Regions from separate parts of the Actinacidiphila glaucinigra genome, predicted to be linked through region 4. Evidence: riboswitches for the same ligand, from Rfam matches in the RefSeq annotation. Region 4 holds a riboswitch; each other region holds the start of a gene.
What was found. A riboswitch is a leader RNA that binds a small molecule or an ion and turns the genes downstream of it on or off. The one in region 4 is predicted to bind cyclic di-AMP.

Region 1 (4,963 bases), 3.7 Mb from region 4:
TGCGCTCCTGCTCGAACTCCAGAGCGACCGCCGCGAGTTCCTGGAGGTTCTCGATGCGGGTCTCGTCCTGCGGGTCGGTGGAGGCCTGGAGCTCGGCCAGGTAGCCCGTGCGCTCCAGCACGGCCTCCAGGACGGTGGCGGGTCCGGCGCCGGAGTCGACGACGGTGCGCAGCTCCTCCAGCAGCTCGTTGAAGCGCTTGACGGCGTTGACCGAGCGGGCGGCCATGCCGAAGGCCTCGTCGACCCGGCGCAGCGCGGCGGCGAAGGAGATCCGCTCGCGCGCGGACAGGGCGTCGACCATCGCCTCGGCGCGCTCCCCGATACCGCGCTTGGGCACGTTCAGGATGCGGCGCAGCGGGACGGTGTCCTCGGGGTTGGCGAGCACGCGCAGGTAGGCCAGGACGTCCCGGACCTCCTTGCGCTCGTAGAAGCGGACCCCGCCGACGACCTTGTAGGGCAGGCCGACGCGGATGAAGACCTCTTCGAAGACACGGGACTGCGCGTTGGTCCGGTAGAAGACCGCCACGTCACCGGGACGGGCGTCCCCGGCGTCGGTGAGCCGGTCGATCTCGTCGGCGATGAACTGCGCCTCGTCGTGCTCCTGGTCGGCGACGTAGCCGGTGATGACCGGGCCCTGTCCGGCCTCGGTCCACAGGTTCTTCGGCCGGCGCGATGCGTTGCGTTCGATGACGGCGTTGGCGGCGGTCAGGATGTTCTGGGTGGAGCGGTAGTTCTGCTCCAGCAGGATGGTGCGGGCCTGCGGGTAGTCCTCCTCGAACTGGAGGATGTTGCGGATCGTGGCGCCGCGGAAGGCGTAGATGCTCTGGTCGGCGTCACCGACCACGCACAGCTCGGCGGGCTCCTCACCCTCGGCCGCGTCCCCGGTCGCCGTGCCGACCAGCTCGCGCACCAGGGTGTACTGGGCGTGGTTGGTGTCCTGGTACTCGTCGACCAGGACGTGCCGGAAGCGGCGCCGGTAGTGCTCGGCGACGTCCGGGAAGACCTGGAGCAGGTTGACCGTGGTCATGATGATGTCGTCGAAGTCGAGCGCGTTGGCCTCGCGCAGCCGCGACTGGTACATCGCGTAGGCCTCGGCGAGCTTCTTCTCGAAGGGGTTCTCGGCCTGGTCGGCGAAGGTCTCCTCGTCGATGAGCTCGTTCTTGAGGTTGGAGACCTTGGCGCTGAAGGACTTCGGCGGGAACTGCTTGGGGTCCAGGTCCAGGTCACGGCAGACCAGCGCCATCAGGCGCTTGGAGTCGGCCGCGTCGTAGATCGAGAAGCTGGAGGTGAAGCCGAGCCTCTTGGACTCCCGGCGCAGGATGCGGACGCACGCGCTGTGGAAGGTGGAGACCCACATCACATTGGCGCGCGGGCCGACCAGCTGCTCGACGCGCTCCTTCATCTCCCCGGCGGCCTTGTTGGTGAAGGTGATCGCCAGGATCTGGCCGGGGTGCACCTTGCGGGCGCCCAGCAGGTACGCGATGCGGTGGGTGAGCACCCGGGTCTTGCCGGAGCCGGCGCCGGCGACGATGAGCAGCGGGGAGCCGGAGTGCTCGACGGCGGCGCGCTGCTCGTCGTTCAGGCCTTCGAGCAGCGCGGCCGGGTCCACGGCCGGGCGGGGGGCGCCGTCGCGGTAGTACGCGTCCCGGTCCACGGGCGCGTCGAAGCGCCCCTCGAAGAGGTCGTCGGGAACCGTCTCGGGCCCGTCCTCGGGAGGCGGCGGGGGCTCCTCCTCCCTCGGTTCGAGGCCGGCCAGGAAGCTGTCGTCAAAGAGGCTGCTCATCGCCTCCCGAGTCTAGGCCGTGGGACGGACAACGTTGCGCCGCTTGCCCGAGCCCGTACGCCCCGGACGCACCGGGCGCCCCGGGTGCCGTCCCGGGCCGGCCGCCGCGCGCGCCCGCGGTCCCCCCTTTCCCGGTCCGGCCCCGTCCGGCCCCGTCCCGTCACGACCGGGCGGAACAGGGCCCGTCACGGCCCCGAATGGTGAAGGTCACGAAATGATTGCGGACAATTCGAACACCAGGGTTCCCACGGACCCCCGCAGTTGACTACCGTGCCGGATCAGGCGGTCCGCTCCACGCGGCGGCGACCGTGCCGTCACGGGCCGCCTCCGCTGAGTCCGGCGACCGCCGGAGCCGGGGACCCACGACCTTGGGGTGAATCGGTCGGTACGAGCGCGACGCGCCCGCACGGACCGTAGGGCGGCCTTCCGAAGCCCGAACCCGACAGCTAACCCGGTAGGCGGTCCACGGAAGGAGCCGCCTGACTTGGCGACGCACCGCAAGCCGCGCCCGCGCGCGCTGACCGTCCCCGGCCCCCGCGCCGCGGTGGGACTCACGACCGCCGCACTGGCGACCGTCACCCTCTTCGGCGAGAGCGCGAGCGCGGCGCCCGCCTCACCCGACAAGCCCTCCATCACCGAGGTCAAGGCCCAGGTCGACAAGCTCTTCCACCAGGCGGAGGCCGCCACCGAGCGCTACAACGGCGCCAAGGAGCAGACCGGGCAGCAGCGCACGCGCGCCGACGCGCTGCTCGACCAGGTGGCCCGCAAGACCGAGACGCTCAACGCCGCCCGCCGCACGATCGGCGAGTACGCCGCGGCGCAGTACCGCGGCGGCGGCCTGGACGGGACGACGACCTTCCTGCTCACCTCCGACCCGCAGCAGTTCCTGGACCAGGCGCACCTGATGGACCGCCTGTCCGACCGCCAGGAGCACGCGCTGGAGACCTTCCGCTCCGAGCAGGCCGAGACGACGGCCAAGCGCTCCGAGGCCGTGGAGAGCCTGCAGAAGCTGACCGAGGCGCAGCAGCGGCTGAGCGCGGAGAAGACCGCGGTCAAGCAGAAGCTCGCCGCGGCGCAGAAGTTGCTGAACAGCCTCACCGCCCAGGAGAAGGCGCGGCTGGCGGCACTGGAGAAGAAGCGCCAGGAGGAGGCCGCCGAGAAGGCAGCGGAGATCGCCGCCAAGGAGAAGGCCGCGCAGGAGGCGGCGGCGAAGGAGTCGGGCTCGTCCGCCGGCTCCTCGGGCTCGACGGCTCCGGCGTCGGGGACCTACGCCGCCAAGGCGGCCAAGGCGATCGAGTTCGCGCGGGCCCAGCTGGGCAAGCCGTACGTGTACGGCGCCACCGGCCCGAACTCCTACGACTGCTCGGGCCTGACCCAGGCCGCCTGGGGCGCGGCGGGCGTCTCGATCCCCCGTGTCACCTACGACCAGGTCGACTTCGGCAGCCGCGTGAGCGCGGACCAGCTGCAACCCGGCGACCTGGTCTTCTTCTACTCGGACATCACCCACGTCGGCCTCTACATCGGCGGCGGCCAGATGATCCACGCCCCCCACACCGGGAGCGTGGTGAAGATCGCGCCGATCACGGAGATGCCGATCTACGGCTACGCCCGGATGGCCTGAGCCTGAGCCCCCGCCCGGCCGTCCGCGGCCGGGCTCAGGTCCACAGCACCGCGATGAAGATGTTGGCGGTGGTCAGCGCACCCACGGTGCCGAAGGCCGCCGCCGGCACCTTCTCCTCGTCCCGCTTGACGTAGACCAGGCCGAGGATCACCACCAGGACCGCGAGCTTCACGCCGATCTTGATGTTGTTCACCGGCTGGTCGTCCGCCTGGTTGAGGCCGACCAGCAGCGCGCCGGTGACCAGCATGGTCAGCGCGCCGTGCAGCATGCCCGGCACGAAACGGGCCTCGCCGCGGCCCATGGCCTTCATCTGGGTGAGGAAGCCGCCCAGCAGCGCGGCGATGCCGATGATGTGCAGGCCGACGATCAGGTTGATGAGTACGTCCATGGCTCAGGACCCTAGCCAGGCTCATACCAGCGTCCGGCACCGAGGTCGCACTCTTCCGTCACATCGGTCACGGCCGGACCGGAAGTGACCAGGTCACCCGTCGAACAGCGGTCATCCGTGGGCAGTCCACGGCCGAATCTGACCAGTCCCGCACAGTGCGGAGCCCCCTCGCGGCGTCCAGGTTTAGCGTCCTGCCCCAGGTGGCCGATCCCCACTGCCGCGCGGACCCCGTCCCCGGCACGGCCGCCCCCGCCGAAAGGTCCGGCGGTGGACGGCTCCCCGTCCGCCCGCCGCCGGACCGCCGGGGGGCGTACGGACAGCCCGGAAGGAGTGGCGTCGCGTGGCGTCGCACAGAAGGCCCAAGGATCGCGGTCGGGCAGGCACGACCGCGCGCACCGCCGCAGGTCTCGCCCTGGCGGGCGCGGCCTCCGTGACGGTGTTCGGGGAGGCCGGGCACGCGGAGCCCCGGCTGACCGCGGACGAGGCCAGGGCCCGGGTGGACCGGCTGTACGAGGAGGCCGAGCAGGCCACCGAGCGGTACAACGGCGCGAAGGAGAAGGCGGACACGGCCACCGGGCGCATCGAGCGCCTCCAGGACGAACTCGCCCGCAGGACCGAGCGCCTCAACGGCACCCGGGACGGCCTCGGCTCCCTCGCCACCGCCCAGTACCGCAGCGGCGGCATCGACCCCGCCGTCCAGCTGGCCCTCGCCTCCTCCCCCGGCGACTACCTGGAGCGCGCCGGGATGCTGGACCGGATGAGCAGCCGCCAGAACGCCGCGCTGCGCGCCCTGTCGGCCCAGCGGCGGGACATCGAGCAGCTGCGCACCGAGACCGAGGGCGAGCTGGCGGAACTGCGCGGCACCCGGGCCGAACTCGCCCGCCACAAGCGCACCGTGGAGCAGCGCCTGGCCTCCGCACGGCAGCTGCTCGGCCGTCTCACCGCCGGCCGGCGCGCCGAGGTGCTGTCCTCCGGGGGCCACGGTTCCGCCGACCCGGCCCGTGCCGGCCGCGCCGCCACCGGCTCCCGTACCGGCCTGGCGCCCGCCGCCGCCCCCAACGCGCGGGCCGCCCGCGCCGTCTCCTTCGCCTACGACAACCTCGGTCTGCCCTACGTCTGGGGCGCCACCGGGCCGTCGGCGTACGACTGCTCGGGCTTCACGCAGGCCGCG
Region 2 (4,963 bases), 2.7 Mb from region 4:
ACTCCGACCCGGACGCGCTGGCCGCCGCGCAGCACATGATCGACGCCCGCTTCGGCGAGCCCTCCCCGGAGGAGCTGGAGGCGGAGGCGGCGGACTGGCTGGCGCGGCTGCCGCAGCTGGCGATGGACCTGACGCCCGGGCCCCGGCAGTACTCGGAGGACCACTCCGCCGAGCACGCGTGGCGGGTGCTGCGGCGCGCCGAGAACACGGACGTGCCGGGCGAGGAGCTGCGCAGCCGGCTGGGTTCGGCGGTCGGCCACGACATCGCGTACGTCACCGGGCGGCACACCCGGATCGGCACCGGCCGGGTCGCCGGCTGGACGCTGTACGAGCACGCCTTCCTGCTGGAGACCGGCGAGGAGATCAGCCTCTGGGAGGTCGAGCACACGATGACCCCCGACGGGCGGCCGGTCTGCGAGGTGTACGCCGACGAGACGTCGGCCTGCGACTCCGCGGACGTACGGCTGGAAGGGCTCTGAGCGCGTGACGGCCGCGTTCGGGCCCGGCTCCGGCCGGGTTCCGGATTGCGGCCGGGTTCCGGATTGCGGCCGGGTTCCGGATTGCGGCCGGGGTGCAGCCGGAGGAAATTGGGGCGTAGGCGTGTCGGTGGGAGGCGGGAGGTTCCCATGCCGGTCCTGGCGGAGGTCGAGTTCCCCGGTGTGACGGCCCTGCAGTACGAGGAGGCGAACCACCGCGCGGGGTTCGGGCCCGAGCATCCGCCCGCCGGCCTGCTCTCTCATGCCGCCGTGATCACCAACGAGGGGCTGCGCCTGGTGAACGTCTGGCAGTCCGCCCAGGCGCTCGAGGCCTTCATGGAGATCATGATGCCCGCCGCCAAGGAGTCCGGTTTCCCGGAGCCGAGCGGGCCGCCGAGAATCTCGGAGCTCTACAACTTCGTCGTCCCGTAGACACGGACCGGCGGCCCTGGATGACGGGGGGTGTCACCAGGACCGCCGGAGTTCGTGTGGTCGTACAGGCCGTTCACGGCCGCCGCGAAGAGCCGCGGCCGCTCCCGGCCGGCCGCGTCAGACGGAGAGGCCCTTGCTGCGCAGCCAGCCCATCGGGCCGATCGGGTCGCCGCCGCCGGGGCGCACCTCGAGGTGCAGGTGCGGACCGGTGACGTTGCCCGTGGCGCCGACCCGGCCGATGGTGTCACCGGTGCTGACCTTGCCGGAGGTGACGATCATCGAGGAGAGGTGGCAGTACCAGAGCTCGGTGCCGTCGTCGAGGGTCAGGATGATGCGGTAGCCGTACGAACCGGCCCAGCCCGCCTCGGTGATGGTGCCGCCGTGGATGGCCTTGACCGGGGTGCCGGTCGGGGCGGCGAAGTCCTGGCCGGTGTGGGTGTTGGCCCACAGCGAGCTGGACTCGCCGAAGCCGGCGGTCAGCGAGTACGAGGAGACCGGCTTGACGAAGCTCTTGGCGAGTTCGGCCAGGCGCTCGGCCTCGATCTTCTTCGCGGCCTCCGCCGCGGCCTTCTTCTTGGCGGCGGCCTCGGCGCGGACCCGCTCCTGCGCGGCGGACTTGGCGGCCTTGGCCGAGGCCTCCTGCTGCGCGGCGTTCCTGGCGGCCCGGTCGGCGGCGTTCCGCTGCTGCTGGGCCTGGTCGAGGATGCGGTTGCGCAGCGCCTCACCCGCGTCGGACCGCAGGGCCTCGGCGACGGGCTTGGCCTCGGGGGCGCTGTCGTCGTCGACGAGCGCGCCGATGCCGGGCAGCTGCGACGCGTCGGGCAGATGGGGGAGGGAGACGGGGAGCGGGTTCTTGCCCTCGGCGGTGGCGACCCCTCCGACGCCCAGCACGGCCACGGCCGCGACCCCGAAGACCGCCGAACCGCGGCCCAGGGAACGCTGCTTGGCGACGCGGTGCCGGCCGCGCACGGTGCCCGCGGACTCCTCGGTGGGGTTCCACGGCTCGGCCTGCGGGCCCTCGACGGGCGCGCCCTCGACGTCCCGGGGGCCCCCGAACGCCTCGAAGGCCTCGATGTCCTCCCGCCGCGGGTGCGCGGCAGCGGCCTCGTACGCCTCGGGACCGGCAGCCTCGGGCTCCGCGACGCCGGCGTTCTGGGAGGCCGTCTCCGCGGCGGCGGCCGCGTCGAGCCAGCCGGCGGCCATGTTCCACTGGCCGGTGTCCCAGCCGTCGATGGCGTTCTTCGTCGGCGGTGCCTGCTCGGCTGCCGGGGGATTCCAGCCGGCGGCGATGTTCCACTCGGCGGTGTCCCACTCGGAGTACGCGGTTGCGGACCCCTGTTGCTGTCCGGGTATCAGGGCAGGCTCGTTCGACGCCACGCGGGCGCGCTCCTTTCCTTCCTTCTCGCCTACCGGGTTAGCTGACGGGTTCGGAGCAGGAAGGTCTCCTACGAGGACCGCGGACGGCCCCCGATTCACCCCAGGAAGTGGTTCCCCGGTTCCCGCGGACGGGATTCGGCAAGCGCACGGCGCCGCCCTGTCGGCGGCGGAATAACCGCGCTGCGTTATCGAACGTTAATAGAGGCGCCCGCCAATTCCAAGCCACTCAAGCGAGTTCATGACGGGAATCTATGGGGATGGACAGGGCATAAGCGGACATTGGGTCGTGACTGCCGTGACCTACGGGAAATGTGAGTGTGCATCAGTCGTTATGCGGAAGGGAGTGCCGCGCTCACGAGGAGTGACGGTCACCCCGGACCCCGGCCGCCGAGCGCACGCCCCAGACGGCCGCCCAGGCGCTCGGCCGACGCGTCGGCCGAGCGGTGCGCCGCGAGCATTCCGTGCACTTCACGCTGCAGGACCCGGGTGAACGTGACGTAGTGCGCGGTCGCCGGACGGGCCCTGGCGGCCTGCAGCGCGCACCACAGCAGGGTCGTGTAACCGGGGGTCGCCGCGGACGGCGAGGGCGAGGGCTCCGAGCCGCGGCCCGCGGGGCGGTCGTAGAACCAGGCGCGGGGTTCGTGAGGATCGTCACAGTTGACATCCCCGGCCCCGTATGCAGAGCGTCGCGCGGGGGCGAAACCGGCGCTGAGCAGGGCATGTTGGGCGCCGCGTCCGGTCAGGAAGCGAATCAGGTCCGCGGCGTCGCCGGGGCGGTCGCTGGTGGCCGCCACGCCCAGGCTCTGCCCGCCCAGGGCGGCGACGCCGGGGAGCCGGGCCACGCCGAAGCGGACGCCGGGGGCGAGGGCGGCGTCGAGCCGGTTGTAGGCGTAGGGCCAGTTGCGCATCAGCACGCTCTGCCCCTCGGTGAACTGGGCGAGGGTCACCGACTCGTCGGCCTCCAGGGACTCCGGGTTGAGGTTGTTGGCGGCGCCCAGCCGTCCGAGCTCGTCCAGGCCCTCGCGCAGCCCGTCCTCGGTGCCGATGTAGCGGCCGTCGCCGTCGACGAGTTCGACGCCCGCGGTCCAGAAGGTCTCCAGGGTGTTGACGGTCAGGCCCTCGTACGCGCGCAGTTGGGTGGTGTAGGCGGCGTGGCCGAGCGGGCGGACGTCGGCGAGCAGGTCGCCGATCTTGGCGTAGCCGCGCAGGTCCGCAGGGCGGCGGCCGGCCTTGGCGAGGTCGTCGGTGCGGTAGTAGAGCAGGCCGACGTCGGTGTTGAAGGGCACCGCGTACGTGCGGCCCTTCCAGCGGCCGGCGTCCGCGGCCTGGCGCAGGAAGTCCCCGTCGACGAGGGCGGGGTCGAGCGGACGCAGCAGCCCGCTGTCGGCGAACTCGGCGATCCAGCTGATGTCGAGGTTGACCACGTCGTACGCGGCGGTGCCGGACTGGAAGGCGCCGATCAGCTCGCTGCGCTGCTCGTCGGAGGCGGAGGGGAGCTCGACGAGCCGGGCCGGCCGGTCCGGGTTGCGCCGGTTCCACTGGTCGATCAGGGCGCGGCGGACGCCGGGTTGCCCGCCGGCGGTGAGGTCGGCGTCGCTGGCGACGATCAGCGGCCGGGAGCGGTCGGGTTCCGGGGCCGGGGCCGTGGTGGGGCCCCCGCAGGCCGCGATGGCCGGCGCGAGCAGCACGAGCAGCACGCCGAGGGCGCGGCGCCGGCGGCGGCCGGGGCGCGGGGGCCGGAGGGCGCCGCCCGCGCCTGCGGGGCCCGTGGCTGTCATGACCCTCCCGAGGTGAGGCGGGTGATGGTCTCCGCGACCCGGTTCGGCAGGTCCTGCGTGGCCGCGAGGCAGGCGCCGCCGCCCTCCGTCACCGCCTTGTTGAAGCGCAGCGAGCAGCCGTAGCTCTCCAGGGAGACCACGAGCACGGGGACGTCCACGTCCGGCGGCTCCTCGCGGGCGCTGTCCTCGTCGTCGGTGATGAGGACGATCAGGGCGCCGGGGGAATCGGCGAGGGCGCGGGACCACCGGCGCAGGGCGGTGGCCACGGGGGCGTCCCGCTCGACCGGTGCCAGCGCGCGGATCGCCGCGTCCCGCGCGGCCGCGTCGTTCGGCCCGATCGGCAGGAGGGTGCGGCCGGGAACCGCGGCGATGCCGTACCGGTAGCCGGAGGCGCGGGCCAGGACGGAGCGCACGGCGGGGACGTTGGCGCCGGAGTAGGAGGAGCTGGAGACGTCGACGGCGAAGAGGACGTCGCGCCGGGCACCGCCGGCCCCGCCGTGGTCCCGCAGTGCGGCCTCGATGTCCCCGCGGGTGGCCGGTTCACCGCCCGCCGGGGGGTCGGCGACGAAGACGGCGCTGTCCAACGGGGTGTCGCCGGCCGCGTCCGTCCCGCTGACGTCCGTACGGAAGCCCTGCGCGGCCAGCGCCCGCTGCCCCGGCCCGGAACCGAGCCATCCGGCGAGCCGGCGCACCGCCTCGGCCCGGTCGGCGCGGTCCGCGCGGCCGGTCTCCCAGGCCACCGGTACGAGGGTGAGGTCGAGGGGCGGGACGTCGGCGGGGTAGTAGGCGGTGTACGGGTCGGACTGGTTGCCCAGGCAGGGGGGACGGGACTCCAGGGCGGGGGTGACGAGGCCGGCCAGGGTGGACTCGGCGGTGAGCAGGGCCTGCTGGGTGCCGCGC
Region 3 (4,963 bases), 6.0 Mb from region 4:
CGAGGGCGGCGAGGTTCTGGTCGAGCTGGGCGACGCTGCTCGCGCCGATGAGCACGGAGACGACCCGCGGGTCGCGCAGCACCCAGGTCAGGGCCAGCTGGGCCAGGGTCTGGCCGCGCTCGCCCGCGAGCTTGTCGAGGGCGCGCAGGAAGGTGAGCTTCCGCTCGGTCAGGGCGTCGCGCTTGAGGAAGTGGCCCAGCGCCATCCGCGAGTCGGCGGGCACGCCGTCCAGGTAGCGGTCGGTGAGCTGGCCCTGGGCGAGCGGCGAGTACGCGATGAGGGCGGTTCCGGTGTCGCCGACGGCGTCGAGGACGCCGTCCTCCGGGTCGCGCTGGAGGATGCTGTAGGCCGCCTGGTGGATCAGCAGCGGGGTGCCCAGCTCGCGCAGGATCTGCGTCGCGCGGCGGTGCGCCTCGGCGGGGTAGTTGGAGATGCCGGCGTAGAGGGCCTTGCCCTGGCGGACCGCGGAGTCCAGGGCGCCCATGGTCTCCTCCAGGGGCGTGTCCGGGTCGAAGCGGTGCGAGTAGAAGACGTCCACGTAGTCCAGGCCCATGCGGCCCAGGGACTGGTCGAGGGACGACAGCATGTACTTGCGGCTGCCCCACTCGCCGTACGGACCGGGCCACATGTCGTACCCGGCCTTGGTCGCGATGAAGAGCTCGTCGCGGTACGGGCGGAAGTCCTGGGCGAGGAGCGTGCCGAAGTTGGCCTCGGCCGAGCCCGCGGGCGGGCCGTAGTTGTTGGCCAGGTCGATGTGGACCACGCCGCGGTCGACGGCGCGGCGCAGCACCGCGCGCTGGTTCTCCAGCGGCGAAGTGTCGCCGAAGTTGTGCCACAGGCCCAGGGACACGACGGGCAGCAGGACCCCGCTGCGCCCGGTCCTGCGGTAGTCCATCGAGGCGTAGCGGTCGTCGGCGGCGAGGTAGGGCACGCGAGGGCTCCTGGGCGATGTAAGAAAATGTGAGGGATTGGGAGGCTACCGTCGCCGAATCGGCGCTGTCACGTCCGTTTTCCGGGCGCGGCCCGCCGTCCGCGGCCCTTCTCGCCCCGCCGGAGCGGCGGTTGTGGCGCACGCCACACCGCGGGCCGGGCCGGATGGGCGCATCCGGGAATCGCCGGCCGCCCCCGGCGGTTGGCTCAGGGGGTGTTCCTCCGGGCGGGCCCTCAGAAGGGCGCGGTCGGGGGCGGGTTGGACCGGGATGCGTCCTCCCTTATCCGGCATTGAGGCATCTAACCGGACATATGCGCCCACAGTGCATGCGTAATACATCGTTGCGTGACGGGTGTCACGTGCCGAACACGCAGCGCAGACCCCGGGCGACGCACCGTCGAATTTTGCCGCTGAATTTTACCGGGCGATATCACGTGATTACCGAGGGGCAATTTTTCGCCTACGCAGAGCGGACACTTATCACGTAAAGTCACAGAAGTAATTGATCGACTTGCGGTCTGCCGGGGGGCGTGATTCCGCTCCTTGCTCCGGAACGATTCCGTCGTTTAGCTTCCAGATCTCGCAGGACAAATGCCTGCGAGATTCTTCCGGGTAGAACGCCTAGTCCTGCCGCTGCCCGGACGCCGGATGACAAGACCGCACGGCAGGAGCGGGGGACCCAGGTAGTTTGCCGTTCCCGTTGGTCTCGGGACGGCTAGGGGTGAAGTCGCAGCGACATGCCTTGATGTGGCGTGCCCTATTGCGGCCGGGCATCTCCAGCCCGAACCCGACAGCTTACCTCGCAGGCGTCGGAGAGGAATTCGGCATGCCCGGTAAGGGAAAGCACCGTCGCCCGCGGAACACCCGCATCACCCGTATCAGCGCGCTGGCCGGCACCACCGGTGCGGCCGTGGCGCTCCCGATCGTCGGTGCCACCGGTGCCCACGCCGCTCCCGTGAGCGTCTGGGACAAGGTCGCGGCCTGCGAGAGCACCAACAACTGGTCCATCAACACCGGTAACGGCTTCTACGGCGGCCTCCAGTTCACCCAGAGCACCTGGGCCGGCTTCGGCGGCACGAAGTACGCCCCGCGCGCGGACCTCGCGACCAAGGCCCAGCAGATCGCGACCGCGGAGAAGGTCCTGGCGACCCAGGGCCCGCAGGCCTGGCCCGTGTGCGGCCCCAAGGCCGGTCTGACCAAGGCGATGGCCAACCCGTCGGCCACCCCGGAGAGCGTCTCCGGCACGGCCGCGAAGCCGGCCGCCAAGCCCGCCGCCCCCGCCAGGAAGGCCGAGGCGCCGAAGGCCGCCACCGCGCCGAAGAGCGCCGGCGGTTCCTACGCGGTCGCCGGCGGCGACACCCTCTCCAAGATCGCCGACGCCAGGTCGGTCGAGGGCGGCTGGCAGAAGCTGTACGCCGACAACAAGTCGGTCATCGGCGGCAACCCGAACCTGATCTACCCGGGCCAGGTCCTGTCCCTCGGGGAGAAGGCCGCCGCCAAGCCCGCGCCGAAGGCCGCGAAGGCCGCGAAGGCCGCCCCGGCCGCCGTCAAGGCCGCCAGCACCTCCGGCTACACCGCCCCGCTCGACCGCGTCACCCTGGGCACCGCCTACCACCAGGCCGGTGCCATGTGGTCCAAGGGCTACCACACCGGTGTCGACTTCATCGCCTCGACCGGCACCAAGGTGAAGTCGATCGCCGCCGGCACCGTGGTCTCTTCGGGCTGGGGCGGCTCGTACGGCAACCAGGTCGTCGTCAAGCACGCCGACGGCCGGTACTCGCAGTACGCCCACCTGTCCTCGCTGTCGGTCTCGGCCGGCCAGACGGTCTCGGCCGGTCAGCAGCTGGGCCTGTCGGGCGCCACCGGCAACGTGACCGGTCCGCACCTGCACTTCGAGGTCCGCACCACTCCCGACTTCGGCTCCGACATGGACCCGCTGGCCTACCTGCGCGCCCACGGCGTCAACGTCTGATCGAACTGATCCACCGTCATCCGGCGGTAGCCTGTGCCCTGTTCCCCGCTTGTTGGGAACAGGGCACATGCCTTTGGTCTGTGACCGAAAACGGATCGAATATTTCCATTTCTAGTTTCCTCTCGAACGGTCGATCAGTAGCCTCTGTCGCACGTGGTCGTGTCCACGACCAAGTGCCCCGATCGCCGACGACGAGCTGGAGCCGTTGATGGAGCGTCCCGCCTGGGCCCCGCAAGGCATCGATCTCTCCGTGCCGAGCGTGTCCCGCATCTACGACTACTACCTGGGCGGCTCCCACAACTTCGAGGTCGACCGGGAGGCCGGACGGCGGGCCATCGAGGCATTCCCGGGGCTGCCGAAGATCATGCAGGCCAACCGGGCGTTCATGCGCAGGGCCGTGCGGTACTCCGTCGACCAGGGCGTCACCCAGTTTCTGGACATCGGCTCCGGCATTCCCACCTTCGGCAATGTCCACGAGGTCGCCCAGGCCGCCAGTCCCGGCGCCCACGTCGTCTACGTCGACCACGACCCGGTCGCCGTCGCCCACAGCCGTGCCGTGCTGGAGGGAGTCGAGCACACCGCCATCGTCGCCGCCGACCTGCGTTCCCCCCGCGACATCCTGGACAGCGCGGAGGTGCGCGGGCTCATCGACCTGGAGCGCCCGGTCGCACTGCTGCTCGTCGCGGTCCTGCACTTCCTCGAGGACGCGGACGAACCGGCCAAGGCGGTGGCCGAGTTGCGCGAGGCCATCGCCCCCGGCAGCCTGCTGGTCGTCACCCACGCCTCGGTCGAGGGAGGTCCGCGCAGACCAGAGGAGGGGGAGCGGGTCGAGAACGTCTACCGCAGCGCGAGTTCACCGCTGATCATGCGGTCCCGGGCCGCGGTGGAGCGCTTCTTCGACGGCTTCGACCTCGTCGAACCCGGCCTGGTCTCCGCGCCGTTGTGGCGCCCCGACGGCTCGGACGACGACGAGCTCGACCCGGTCGTGTTCAGCGGGTTCGCGGGCGTCGGCCGCAAGGCGTGACCGTGACCAGAGACCCCGGCCCGGAGCCGGAGGCCGCCGACAGCCTGCGGCGCTTCGCGATCATCTGGAGCCGGGCGATCTACCCGGCCACCGCCACCTCCATGACGCGCGGCGAGTTCGAGGAGTACCTGCTCCCGCTCGCCGCGCGTCTCAACGCCACCCTGCGTGCACAGCCCTTCGACCCCCGTCCGGCCGCGGAGGTCGGCGCCGCGCTCGTGGCCGCGCACTGCACCGACCCCGCCGCGCTGGCGCGCATTCTGGACGTCGTCGACGCCTACCTGCTGCTGTACTGCCCGCCGGGCCCCGCCCTCCCGTCCGAGGAGAGCCGTACCCGATGCAACCGCCTGCAGCACTGGGTGGCCGCCGGATACACCCGGGCCCTGCAGGAACGTACGCGGACCGAGCAGGAGGCACTGTCCCGTGCGGCGCTCGCCGCCCGGGCCGCCACCGAACAGGCCTTGTACGAGAGCGAGGTCCGCTTCCGCGCAGTCTTCCAGGGCGCCTCCATAGGCATCGGCATCGCCGACATGGACGGCCGCATCCTGGACGTCAACGCCGCCCTCACCACCATGTTCGGCGGCCTGGAGCGCCACATCCGCAGCAGGAACGTCTACGACTGGGTGCACCCGGACGACGCCCCCGAGGTCTGGGAGATGCAGCGCCAGCTCAACCGGGGCGAACGCGACCACTACCGCATGGAGAAGGCCTACTACCGGCCCGACGGCACCGTCCTGTGGACCAATCTGACGGTCTCCCTGCTGCGCGACGCCGGCGGCATCCCCCAGTACATGCTCGCGCTGATGGAGGACATCACCGAGGAGCGCCTGCTCAGCGAGCGGCTGCGGTACGAGGCCAACCACGACGCGCTCACCGGCCTGGCCAACCGGAACCTCTTCTTCGAGCGCCTGGAGCAGACGTTGAACGGCCCCGACGGGGTGGGCGTCGGGGTCTGCTACCTCGACCTGGACGGCTTCAAGGACGTCAACGACAGCCTCGGCCACGCCGTCGGCGACCGGCTCCTGGTCGCCGTCGCCGA
Region 4 (4,963 bases):
TTCTCCACCAAAGCATTGAGCAGTTCCATGCCGCGATCCTGACGCACGGCACGGGCCGCGGCCAATGGGACATCCCACAAGACCGCTCGCTCAGGGTGTGTGCATCACCACACCGTGCGAGACGGTCCGGCACACTACGGTGCTGCCGAAACCTCCGAGCCGACCCCAGGGGACGACCATGACCCGCGACCCGTTCGACTGGATCGACGCGCACGCCGAACGGCGTCGCGCCGCCGGACTGGTGCGCACCCTGCGGCCCCGGCCCGCGAGCTCACCCCTGCTGGACCTCGCCTCCAACGACTACCTGGGGCTCGCCCACCACCCCGAGGTGACCCGGGCCGGCGCGGACGCCTGCCTGCGCTGGGGCGCCGGATCGACCGGTTCGCGGCTGGTCACCGGCAGCACCGAGCTGCACGCCGAACTGGAGGCCGAACTCGCCGCCTTCTGCGGCTTCGAGGCGGCGCTGGTCCTCGCCTCCGGTTATGCGGCCAACCTCGCCGCCGTCACCGCGCTCACCACCGAGCCGGGCACGCTCATCGTCTCCGACAGCGGCAACCACGCCTCGCTCATCGACGGCTGCCGGCTCTCCCGTGCCGGCACAGAGGTCGTGCCGCACGCCGACACGGACGCCCTGCGCAAGGCGCTCGGCGGCCACGACGGGCCCGCCGTGGCCGTCACCGACTCGGTCTTCTCGGTGGACGGCGACGCCGCCCCGCTCCGCGCGCTGGCCGCCGCCTGCGCTGAGCACGGGGCCGCGCTGCTGGTGGACGACGCCCACGGACTCGGGGTGCTCGGCCCCGGGGGCCGGGGGGCGGCCGCGGAGGCGGGTCTGGCGGGCCAGCCCGGACTGGTGTGCACCGCCACCCTCTCCAAGTCCCTGGGCAGCCAGGGCGGCGTGGTGCTCGGCCCGGCCCGGGTCATCGAGCACCTGGTCAACGCCGCGCGGACGTTCATCTTCGACACGGGCCTCGCCCCGGCGGCGACGGGCGCGGCACTCGGCGCGCTGCGCCTGCTGAGGCGGGAGCCGGAGCGTGCCGTACGGGCCCGGGCGGTCGCCCGCGAGCTGTACGAGCGGCTGACGGGGGCGGGGCTGGACGCCACCGCACCGGACGCGTGCGTGGTGTCGGTGCGGGCGCCGTCGCCCGAGGCGGCGGTCGAGTGGGCCGCGGCGTGCCGCGCGGCGGGTCTCGCGGTGGGCTGCTTCCGGCCACCGTCCGTGCCCGACGGGATCTCGCGGCTGCGGCTCACCGCGCGGGCGGATCTGACGGACCGGGAGATCGGCGACGCCGTGGGGACGATCGTCCGTACGGCGCCGCCGCGCCCCTGAGATCAGGGGTGTTCGGTCAGGCTCCCCGTCGCCACGGCGGCGAGGAACTCCGCCCAGGCCGCCGGGGGGAAGAGCAGGGCGGGGCCGCGCACATCCTTGGAGTCGCGTACGGCGAGCTGTCCCGAGAGCGGCCCGTCCCCGATGAGGGCCGTCTCGACGCAGTTGTTCGCCGCCGTGCTGTAGCTGCTGCGTCGCCAATTCACACCGAAGAGGGACGCACTGGAGGTGACGTACTGAGGCAGAGCGTCGGACATGGGGGGTGTGCCTCCTTACGCGCCTTTGCGGATGCCTGAGATGAAGGACAGCGACTGCTCACTCGACAGGGCATGGGAGCGCAACCGATTGAAGGCAGCACCGTACGCCCTGACGTCCTCGTGCTGATCCAGATAGAGACTACTCGTCAAATGGTCGAGAACAACCACGTCCAGATCAGCAATGCGCGGAAATGAGAAGATTACGAAAGGGCCTGTAACGCCTATATGCCCACCGGCCGAGAAAGGCAGCACCTGCAGATGCACATGAGGCAGTGAACCCAGCTCCACAAGATGGCTCAATTGCGCCGCCATCACTCCGGGACCCCCGACGCTGCGGCGCAGCACCGCCTCGTCCAGCACCGCCCACAGCTCCAGCGGCGGTTCGGCGCGCAGCACCGCCTGGCGGGCCATCCGCACCTGCACCAGGGTCGCGATCTGCCGCGGACCGAGTTGCGGGAGGACGGAACGGGTGAGCTCGCGGGCGTAGTCCGGGGTCTGCAGCAGCCCCGGCACCACCGTCGTCTCCAGTGTCCGCGCACGGCAGGCGTCGGTCTCCAGGGAGATGAAGTCCCGGTAGGCGGAGGGGAGTTCCTCCCGGAACTCATGCCACCAGCCGCGCCGGTCGCCCTCGCCCGCGAGGGCGGCGAGCATCTCCCGCAGTCGCTGGTCGCGCACTCCGTACACGTCCAGCAGCGCCGTGACGTCCTCGGGTCGCACTCCGCTGCGGCCGGTCTCGATCCGGCTCACCTTGGACTGGTGCCATCCCAGGCGCTGGGCGGCCTCACCGCTCGTGAGCCCCGCCGTGTCGCGCAGACGGCGCAATTCCGAGCCGATCTTTCGGCGGCGTACCGCCGGCACCTGCTGCATGGTGTGTGCACCTCCCGGTTCCCGGCACCCTCGCCGGTCCCCGAGCGAAGTCTGCCGCGCAAATACGTTCTCTCGTAGCAGAGTTCACCGCTTTGGGCGACAGATATATGCATATAGCTGTGGTGGCACCGGATTAAGGGCACGATGGGTGACACTCTGGCGCGTGAGTGCCGTACGGGGACGTGCCGCGCGGAAGGCGGGGCACGGCGCCTTCGGCCGTCGCGCGCGCGGCCACGGGCGCGGCGGGCGCCGGCGTCCTGGTCACGGCGGGAAAGGGACAGCGTCGCCATGGCAGACCACCAGGAAGCATCCGTCACCCTGCCGAGCGACCCTGCCTCGGTCCCCGCGGTACGCCGCTACGTGAGCGACCTGCTGGTGGAGTGGGGCATGTCCGAGGACTCGGACCCCGCCGACTCCGTGCGGCTCATCGTCTCCGAGCTCGCGACCAACGCGGTGCTGCACACCTTCGGCCAGTCGCCCACCTTCACCCTCGACGTCCAGCTGGACCGGGACGAGCAACTGCGCATCGGGGTCACCGACAGTCACCCACGGTGGCCCCAGCGGCTGCCCGCCGCCGTGCAGCAGGACAACGGCCGGGGCATGGTGATCATCCGTCACCTCACGGCGGAGGCGGGCGGTACGCTCCTGGTGACTCCCACCGCGGAGGGCGGCAAGACGGTGTGGATCAGCCTGCCCTGGGCCACCGCCACCGCCGCCGTCGAGTGACCCCGGCGGCCCTCGGTCCTCCCGGCCGAGCGGCAGCGCCTCGGCGCCCATCGGCACGAATCCCGCCGCCGTGAACGCCTGCACGCTCGCCGCGCTGCCGTTGGCGATCCGCGCCCACGCCATTCCGCCCTCGGGGCGATGTGACGTGCCGTCGGCCCCGTGTCCACAGCGCCGGTCGCGTCGCCCGGGAGCCCCGGCTCCCGGGCGACGCGACCGGGGTCACTTCACCCGGCCGTACCAGACACTGCGGCTCCAGATCTTCTCCAGCCGCACCCGTCCGCCGGGCTTGGGGGAGTGCCAGATCTTCCCGTGCCCGGCGTACATCCCCACGTGGTAGACGTTGCTCCCGTAGTGGAAGAAGACCAGGTCACCACGGGTCCGTGCGGACTTCCGGATGTGCCGGACGCTGTTGTACTGCGCCCCCGCGGTGCGAGGGAGCTTCTTGCCCGCCTTCTTGAAGGAGTAGAAGGTGAGCCCGGAGCAGTCGAACCTGCCGGGACCGGCGGCCCCGTACTGGTACAGCGCGCCCTTCTTGGACGCCGCGATCTTCAGTGCCTTGGCGGAGACCGTCGCCGCCTCGGCCTGCTGGGCGAGTTCGGGCAGTACCGCGGGACCGGCAACGGCGGCCGCCGTGAGGGCGGATACCGCCCCCAGCCGGCACAGGACCCCGGACATGGCTGTCGGCGCACTCATGCGCAACCCTTCGTCGTCCGCCTGCGAAGGATGACCTGTCGGGTTCGGGCAGGCGAAGATGCCCGGCCGCGGATGCGGCTTCACCCCAAGGGTCCGGCGACCGGCGCCGGACCCGTCGTGCTCGGGTCCTCCGCTCCTGCCGATGCGTCGTCGTCGACCTGGCATCCGCGCGGCGGCAGGATTCGGCGTCCGCGCGGACCGCCCCGCCGGGATGGCGGGGGCTTGTCGTCGAAGGGATGATCACCCACCGAAGCGTCCGATTCCCAGCGCAACCGGTCGAATGTGAGTCTGTTCACGACTCACCTATTCGGGTGGACTCCACGACACATGGCCCGGACTGACGACTCGAAAGGAGTCGAACACCAGGGACGGAGCGTCAGATTCCGGATGTGTGCGGCCATATCGCGCAACTCGGGGCCACTCGGCCGTCCACGACAGATACAACGATCGGGCGAGTCCATTCGGTTCGAGTTCGTGCCGCCCGAACGGACCAGTGTGTCGTGACGCTCCGTCAGCGAGGCCTTGACGGCGGCAAGGCGACCTGCCCCGCGCGCCGTTCGCCGTCGAGCACCCGCAGCGCCCGTTCCATCGTCGCCGTGTGCACCTCGTTCTCCCCGCGCGTGTGCATCAGCGTCAGCGCGTCACGCAGCTCCGCGGCCCGTCCCACCAGGGCCTGCGCGGCGCGCAGCGCCCCGTAGGTGTCCCTGGAACGGGACGGGTTGATCCGGCCCAGCAGGTCCACGACCCCCAGATAGGCGTCGACGAGCTCGCCCTCGGCCCGGGTCAGGGCCGGGAGCGGGGGCAGTTCGGGCACCACCGCCGGTCACCGCAGGGCGCGCGGTGCGCGGCCTGCGCCGTCCTTGCGGCTCATCGTCAGCCGGTCCACCAGGCCGTAGGCGAGCGCCGACGGGGCGTCAAAAATGGTGTCCCGTTCGATGTCGGCCCGGATCCGCTCCGGGTCCTGCCCGGTGTGCCTGACCAGCAGCTCCTCCAACTGGTCGCGCCGGCGGAGCAGTTCCCTGGCCTGGATCTCCAGGTCGGCCGTGGTGCCCTGGATCACCTCGGCGAACGAGGGCTGGTGGATCAGCACCCGCGA

Region 1: another riboswitch for cyclic di-AMP. It lies ahead of OIE69_RS17300 (C40 family peptidase); the one in region 4 lies ahead of OIE69_RS34475 (C40 family peptidase).
Region 2: another riboswitch for cyclic di-AMP. It lies ahead of OIE69_RS22020 (M23 family metallopeptidase); the one in region 4 lies ahead of OIE69_RS34475 (C40 family peptidase).
Region 3: another riboswitch for cyclic di-AMP. It lies ahead of OIE69_RS07185 (transglycosylase family protein); the one in region 4 lies ahead of OIE69_RS34475 (C40 family peptidase).

Annotation. Positions count from the first base shown of each region.
Region 1 covers NZ_CP109144.1:3,933,251-3,938,213, forward strand. The annotation lists gene pcrA (DNA helicase PcrA) at 1-1,783, opposite strand, end outside; cyclic di-AMP (ydaO/yuaA leader) riboswitch at 2,102-2,259, shown strand; gene OIE69_RS17300 (C40 family peptidase) at 2,268-3,404, shown strand; gene OIE69_RS17305 (hypothetical protein) at 3,439-3,792, opposite strand; gene OIE69_RS17310 (C40 family peptidase) at 4,133-4,963, shown strand, end outside.
Region 2 covers NZ_CP109144.1:4,912,772-4,917,734, reverse strand. The annotation lists gene OIE69_RS22030 (DUF6227 family protein) at 1-479, shown strand, start outside; gene OIE69_RS22025 (hypothetical protein) at 627-908, shown strand; gene OIE69_RS22020 (M23 family metallopeptidase) at 1,026-2,285, opposite strand; cyclic di-AMP (ydaO/yuaA leader) riboswitch at 2,297-2,436, opposite strand; gene OIE69_RS22015 (extracellular solute-binding protein) at 2,654-4,063, opposite strand; gene OIE69_RS22010 (caspase, EACC1-associated type) at 4,060-4,963, opposite strand, start outside.
Region 3 covers NZ_CP109144.1:1,625,671-1,630,633, reverse strand. The annotation lists gene OIE69_RS07190 (aldo/keto reductase) at 1-931, opposite strand, end outside; cyclic di-AMP (ydaO/yuaA leader) riboswitch at 1,564-1,755, shown strand; gene OIE69_RS07185 (transglycosylase family protein) at 1,758-2,903, shown strand; gene OIE69_RS07180 (SAM-dependent methyltransferase) at 3,112-3,927, shown strand; gene OIE69_RS07175 (putative bifunctional diguanylate cyclase/phosphodiesterase) at 3,924-4,963, shown strand, end outside.
Region 4 covers NZ_CP109144.1:7,647,851-7,652,813, forward strand. The annotation lists gene bioB (biotin synthase BioB) at 1-29, opposite strand, end outside; gene OIE69_RS34455 (8-amino-7-oxononanoate synthase) at 179-1,327, shown strand; gene OIE69_RS34460 (DUF397 domain-containing protein) at 1,330-1,581, opposite strand; gene OIE69_RS34465 (helix-turn-helix domain-containing protein) at 1,597-2,448, opposite strand; gene OIE69_RS34470 (ATP-binding protein) at 2,737-3,174, shown strand; gene OIE69_RS34475 (C40 family peptidase) at 3,394-3,867, opposite strand; cyclic di-AMP (ydaO/yuaA leader) riboswitch at 3,871-4,027, opposite strand; gene OIE69_RS34480 (hypothetical protein) at 4,379-4,684, opposite strand; gene OIE69_RS34485 (ATP-dependent Clp protease proteolytic subunit) at 4,691-4,963, opposite strand, start outside.